2 linked regions of the Pontibacter liquoris genome follow. Each later gene encodes a partner of the first gene's protein in a complex. Links are inferred from orthologs where the notes say so. Each region holds a gene or a part of one and is shown on either strand. Other genes may lie near its edges.

What was found.
Region 2: the proteins of tsaB (region 1) and tsaD are in contact, whole or in part, in a solved structure (PDB 4WQ4), measured with the Escherichia coli proteins. The link is inferred for Pontibacter liquoris from one-to-one orthologs.

The regions. Positions count from the first base shown.
Region 1 is NZ_JALEBG010000002.1:4-3,288, reverse strand. The notes cover bases 321-3,283. They hold tsaB (tRNA (adenosine(37)-N6)-threonylcarbamoyltransferase complex dimerization subunit type 1 TsaB), read left to right. Parts: upstream 321-1,432; coding sequence 1,433-2,134; downstream 2,135-3,283. Other genes in these bases: LWL52_RS13370 (hypothetical protein), read left to right, coding at 2,691-2,852; LWL52_RS13375 (DUF2480 family protein), read left to right, coding at 2,139-2,651; LWL52_RS13385 (S41 family peptidase), read left to right, coding at 321-1,310. Also shown: more of LWL52_RS13385, read left to right, coding at 1-320. UniProt on the Escherichia coli protein: Required for the formation of a threonylcarbamoyl group on adenosine at position 37 (t(6)A37) in tRNAs that read codons beginning with adenine.
Region 2 is NZ_JALEBG010000001.1:1,703,601-1,706,875, forward strand. Bases 46-2,998 are described here. They hold tsaD (tRNA (adenosine(37)-N6)-threonylcarbamoyltransferase complex transferase subunit TsaD), read left to right. Parts: upstream 46-994; coding sequence 995-2,002; downstream 2,003-2,998. Other genes in these bases: LWL52_RS20645 (translocation/assembly module TamB domain-containing protein), read right to left, coding at 46-991; LWL52_RS06995 (thioesterase family protein), read left to right, coding at 2,145-2,534; smpB (SsrA-binding protein SmpB), read left to right, coding at 2,535-2,998. In the rest of the region: more of LWL52_RS20645, read right to left, coding at 1-45; more of smpB, read left to right, coding at 2,999-3,002; LWL52_RS07005 (C40 family peptidase), read left to right, coding at 3,132-3,275.

The sequences.
Region 1 (3,285 bases):
ACAAGGCAGGCCTGGCTATTGGCGATGAGATCCTGAAAATAAACGGCGTGACGGTGACCAACAAAAGCACTGAGGAGGTAAGCGCCTTGTTAAAAGGGCAGGCCAACTCGCCGGTGAAACTCGAAGTGCGCAGCTATGGCCAGACCAAATCAAAGACGGTGGAACTGAAGCGGTCTAATATTACCGTGGACAATGTGCCATACTATGGCATGCTCGACAAGGAGATCGGGTATTTCCAGCTTTCGGGCTTTACCATGGATGCCTCCAAGGAAGTGAAAATGGCTGTGCAGAAGCTCAAAGAGCAAGGCGCTACCAAGATCATCTTCGATTTGCGCGACAACCCGGGCGGTTTGCTGCACGAGGCGGTGAACATCTCGAACATATTTATAGACCGGGGCAAAGATATTGTAAGCACCAAAGGCAAAGTAACCGAGTGGAACAAGACCTATACTGCCCTGGACGAGCCGCTGGATAAAACCATTCCGCTGGTTATACTTACCAGCTCCCATAGCGCCTCGGCTGCCGAGATCGTGGCCGGCGTAATGCAGGACTATGACCGCGCCGTGCTGGTAGGCGAGCGCACGTTTGGCAAAGGACTGGTGCAGGCCACGCGCCCGCTCTCTTATAACTCCCAGCTAAAAGTAACCACTGCCAAATATTATATACCCAGCGGCCGCTGCATACAGGCCATCGATTATACCCACCGCAACGCCGATGGCAGCGCCGGAAAAATTGCCGACTCGCTACGGGTAGCGTTTAAAACAGCGGCCGGCCGCGTAGTGTACGATGGGGGAGGGGTGAGCCCGGATGTGGAAGTAAAGGAGCCAAGCTATTCAGAAATTACCCGCACCATTGCGCTGAAAGGCTACCTGTTCGATTACGCCAACAAGTATAAACTGGAGCACCCCAGCATTCCGCCCGCGAGCAAGTTTAAACTACCAGACGACGAGTACCAGAAGTTTATGACCTATCTGGGCAGCAAAGATCTGTCTTATACTACTGATATAGAGCGCGAGCTGGATGATCTTTCTAAAGAAGCCAAAGAAGGCAAGCACTTCGACGACATCAAAGCCGACATTGAAGACATCAAGAAAAAGGTATCGCATAACAAAGCCAACGACCTGATCCGCTTTAAGCCCGAGATCAAGGAAGTGCTGGAAGCAGAGATCGCCTCGCGCTACTACCTGCAGAAAGGCTACATTGAAGCTACCTTTGATGATGATCCCGATATTCTGGCTGCCCGCCAGGTGCTCAACGACCCGCAACGCTACGCCTCTTATTTAAAGGTGCATAAAGCAGAAGGCAAGTAAGTATAAAAGACGAGGGTGGTGCTAACAAGGTACCGCCCTCGTTTGTTATAGCCGGAGCGCCGCAGAGTTGCCTGCTTGCCTTGTGTGCGCTACCTTTGCAGTTCATTTAAATTAAACCATGTATGGCGGTTATTCTGGCTATCGAAACATCTACCACCGTGTGCTCTGTCGCTTTGTTTAAAGAAGGACAGTTGCTGGGCGCCTCAGAGCTGCAGATCGAGAAATCACACTCCTCGCATATTACGGTGATGGTAGCGCAGTTGGTAGAGAACTGCGGACTAACACTGGCCGATGTAAGTGCGGTAGCTGTTTCGGGCGGGCCGGGCTCTTACACCGGTTTGCGCATTGGCAGTTCCACGGCAAAGGGCCTTTGCTTTTCGCTGGATATTCCGCTGCTGGAAGTATCTACCTTATATGGACTGGCAGCCCAGGTTATAGCAGCCACGCCCAATCCGGAGCAGTACCTGTTCTGCCCCATGCTGGATGCCCGCCGGATGGAAGTTTATACTTGTCTGCTCACTCACGAGTTGGAAGAGGTAATGCCCGTTACACCGGTTATACTGGACGAGCACTTACTGCAGGAGAAATTAACCCAACAACCCATCATCTTTTTCGGGAGCGGCGCGGCAAAGTATAAGCCTTTGGTTAGCGAGCAGCCGAATGCTTTATTTATAGAAGCCATACTTCCATCGGCCAAAACCATCGGGCAGCTAGCCCTGGCCAAGTATGACAAACAGCAGTTTGAAGATATTGCGTATTATGAACCCTTCTATCTGAAGGATGTTTATATAACAGGTGCAGGCAAAAGCACAGCTAACGTATAATAATATGGAAGAGCTAATAAACAGAGTAGCGCAAAGCGCGCTCACTATGATAAACCTCGAAGAGCTCCTGCATCCGGGAGAGCGGGTGGTATATGATATCAAAGAGAACTTGTTTCAGGGACTGATTCTGCGCGAAAAGGATTTCAGAGCCTTTGTAAAGGAAAACGACTGGTCGGTATACGAGGGCAAGAACGTCGCTATACTTTGCTCGGTAGATGCCATTGTGCCCACCTGGGCCTACATGTTGCTGGCAACAAAACTGCAGGGGTATGCTAACTACTATGTATTCGGAGACCTGGAGGCGCTGGAGCAGGCGCTCATGCAGGAAGCCATCTCGAAAATTGATCCCGAAGAATACCGCGATGCCAAGGTAGTAGTAAAAGGCTGTGGCAGTATTCCGGTGCCAACCTATGCCTATGTAGAGATCATGCGCAAACTGCTGCCGGTAACCAGTAGTCTGATGTATGGCGAACCTTGCAGCACGGTGCCATTATATAAAAGGCCGAAAGCTGTATAACGCAGCTATAGTATAAAGTATAGTATAAAGAGAAGAGACATGCCTGCCGAAGCGATTTCGGTAGGCATGTCTTTTTTAGGAGTAACTATACCAGATGGAACTTCTGCAAACAGAGAAGCTGTTTGTCTCTTTGCAAACCAGCAATGGGGAGATAAAACCCCAGTTTTGAGCAGTAAGAAAGCACTAGAAAAAAATAGCTGAAAAAAGAAGAAATGCCGGAACTAACAGAACGCGATGTGCTGTTATCCTCTAGCGTAAAGCAATAAGGAGGCAGATGCCAGCCGGGTATCTGAAAATAAGAAGACTGGAATTCAGAGGTTTAGCAAGACAGAGTCTTTTTTCTTGATCTACTGCTTGGAAAGGGGAAAAAGGTTCGTACTTTTGCATCCCGTTCAGCAGGAAAGGGGGTTAGGAAAAGCAGCGGCAACGCACTTAACCAGGTCAGCAAGACAGCAGGCTTTTTTACATTCACGGTGCAGGCTTTCAGCAGGTGACCCGAAAAGAAGGAAAGCAAAAAAAAAGTATTCGATTTTTTTCTTTCCAGCACTTGCAAGTTGAAAAAAGGTTCTTACCTTTGCAGCCCGCTTCAGAGGGAAGGGGATAAAGGGAAGGCTGGTAACACAGCTTCTTCGAT
Region 2 (3,275 bases), on another replicon or contig:
ATTCCACATCCACGTTCCGGGCCGTAAAATCTTTTACCTTGCCCTTGAACTCACCGGAATTTACAAGCAGATTTTCATCATACCCCTTTAATTGGGGAGCAAAAGTGGCGATGTCTTTGGAGTATACTTTGGAGTCGTGCAGGTTTGCCGTCAGGGTCACACTGTCCATAAACGCAGTAAAGTTACCGAACCGGTTATAGTCGAAACGGACAAAATGCTGCAGATTGCTTTTGTTCAGTTGCAGGTCCAGGGCATCCCATTCCCAAAAAGTGGACGCGTACGTCATTCGGGTATCCAGTTTATGCAGGCGCGTGTTAGAGCGGGTCTCCACGGTGCGCAGGTCGGTTACCGTTACTTTGAGCGTATCTTCCAGCACAAACTCATTAAACCGTCCAGAGATATGGTCGAAGTTCATGTGGAAGTAGTCCATGCCATACGCAGCACGGGGCTTATTGAAATCGTCAAAAGCAAAATGCCCGTCCTGCAGGATCACCTGGCCAATCGTGAATTGGAAAGGCTGCGAGGCCTTGGTGGTATCCTTTACCATCAGTTTACTCAGGGCGCGCAGGAAGGTGTTCAGGTTTAGCGAATCGGTGCCGGCATACTTTACTAGGTTGGCGCGGGGCTGTTGCAGCTCCAGCGTGGCTATACTTAGTTTGTTGGGGTGCAGGATGGTAAAGGCGCTGATATCGGCTTCGGCCCGGCCTACGTAGAAGAGTTCCTTGCTGCGGCGGTCCAGCACTTTTACTTTTTCCAACACCACCTTGCTGAAGAATTCAACGTCCACCCGCCCAATGGTTACCTGGTGCTGCAGCTTTTTGGAAAGGTAGGCTGCCGCCTCCTGCGAGACTTTGGTCTGCACCGCGGGGAGCCGAATTGCCACAAAAACGGTGGCAAACAGCAGTAAAAGCAATAGGAAGAGCCCCAAAACTATTTTTAGTAGCGCTTTTCCTATAACTTTGAAATAATTTACTGACTGTTCTTGTTCCAAAAGATGACCGAACCTATAATTTTAGCGATAGAATCTTCCTGCGACGAGACCTCTGCTGCCGTGATCCGCGGCGGAAAGGTATTGTCGAATATCATAGCCACCCAGGCCGTGCATGAACAGTATGGCGGCGTGGTACCAGAGCTGGCCTCCCGGGCGCATCAGCAAAATATCATACCGGTGGTTTCGGAGGCGTTGCGTAAGGCAAATGTAGCAAAAAAAGAGCTAAATGCCGTGGCTTTTACGCGCGGTCCTGGCCTGCTGGGTGCCCTGCTGGTAGGCTGCTCGTTTGCTAAGTCTTTTGCCCTGGGGCTTGACATTCCGCTTATCGAGGTAAACCACATGCAGGCGCATATTCTGGCCCATTTTATCGAGGAACCCAGGCCTGCTTTCCCGTTCCTTTGCTTGACCGTTAGCGGTGGCCATACCCAGATTGTGCTGGTAAAAGACCACCTCGCCATGGAGGTCATTGGCCAGACGACAGACGATGCTGTAGGAGAGGCCTTTGATAAAACAGCTAAAATGCTCGGACTCCCATACCCGGGCGGACCGATGCTGGATAAGATGGCCGCGCAGGGCAACCCCGATGCCTTCGAATTTCCAGTGGGCAATATGCCCGACTACAATTTCTCTTTCAGCGGTATCAAAACAGCCGTTTTATACTTCCTGCAAAGACAAACGAAAGAAAACCCGGCCTTTGTGCAGGAGAACCTCGCCGATATTTGCGCTAGTGTGCAGCAGACGCTTATCAAAACCCTGCTGAAGAAACTGGTGCAGGCCTCCCTGGATCTGAATGTCCGGGATGTGGCCATTGCAGGAGGAGTGTCGGCCAATTCAGGATTGCGAAAGGCGCTGCAGGCATATGCACCCAAGTATAACTGGCAGGTGTATATCCCGGCTTTTGAGTATTGCACTGACAATGCCGCTATGATTGCAATGGCCGCGCACTACCAGTATTTGAAAGGAGACTTTGCCTCGCAATATGTGAGCCCCGAACCGCGAATGAAAATTTGAGGGAGTTGGAAAGTTAGAGAGTTAGAGAGTTAGAAAGTATAGCTTGTAAGTATAAGGGGTTATTTTAACAAGCTTTTCTCTTCCGGATTTATGATCTGGCTTGCAGCGCAACATGCAAGCAAAGAACAACGATAAACGCACAATGCCAATAAAACCCGGCGACACCCGTACGTATGTTAAGCACGTAACTGCTGCAGACTTTGCCCGGTTCGAAGATGGCCTGGTGCATGCTGTTTGTTCTACCTTTTCACTGGCGCAGGCAGCGGAGTATGCCGGTCGTTTGTTCGTGCTGGATATGAAAGCAAAAGATGAAGAAGGGGTAGGTACCAGATTGTCTGTCAGGCATAAGGCGCCGGCCTTTGAAGGCGAAAGTATAACCATTGTAGCCACTCTGCAGAAGTATAACGGGCATGAGGTGCTCTGCAGCTTTACCGCCACTGTAGGCGACCGTCTGGTGGCTGAAGGGGAAACGGGGCAGAAGATTTTGAAAAAAGAAAAACTAGCCAAAGTGTTGGCTCCAAAGCAAGTATAAATGGCGAAAGCGAAAGACCGAATACAGAAGTTTGTAAACATCGTAAACCGCAAGGCTTCCTTCGAATACCAGTTCCTGGACAAGTATACAGCTGGTGTCCTGTTAAAAGGCACGGAAATAAAGTCCATCCGGGAGGGAAAGGTGAACATGCAGGACGGCTATTGTTTGTTTCAGAATGGCGAGCTGTGGCTGCACAACCTGCATATTGCCACTTACACCGAAGGAACGCACTACAACCACGAGCCCCTGCGCACCCGCAAGCTGCTGCTCAACAAGAATGAACTCCGCAAACTGGAGAATAAATCCGAAGAGCAGGGGGTAACCATCATCCCAACCCGCGTTTTTATAAACGACCGGGGTTTTGCCAAAATAGAGATCGCCCTTGCCCGCGGCAAAAAGCTCTACGACAAACGCCAGGACATCAAGGAAAAGGACGTGAAACGCGAGATGGACCGAAGCGGGTATTAAGTATAATATTGAATGAGTGATGGAGTGAATGAGTTAATAATTTTAAAAATTAATCCCTTGTTTACTTACCTTTTTAGCCAACATCAGATATTCACTCATTCAAAAATTAATCATTCAAAATTCTAAATAGTGGAATACGGAATATCGTTACTGAGCCTGGTGCCCATGCGCGCCGAAACTTCAGATCGGGCTGAGATTGTGACCCAGATGCTTTTCGGGGAGTGCTACCAGGTGGTAAGCCGTCAGGATAATTGGGTTTGCATTGAACTGGCC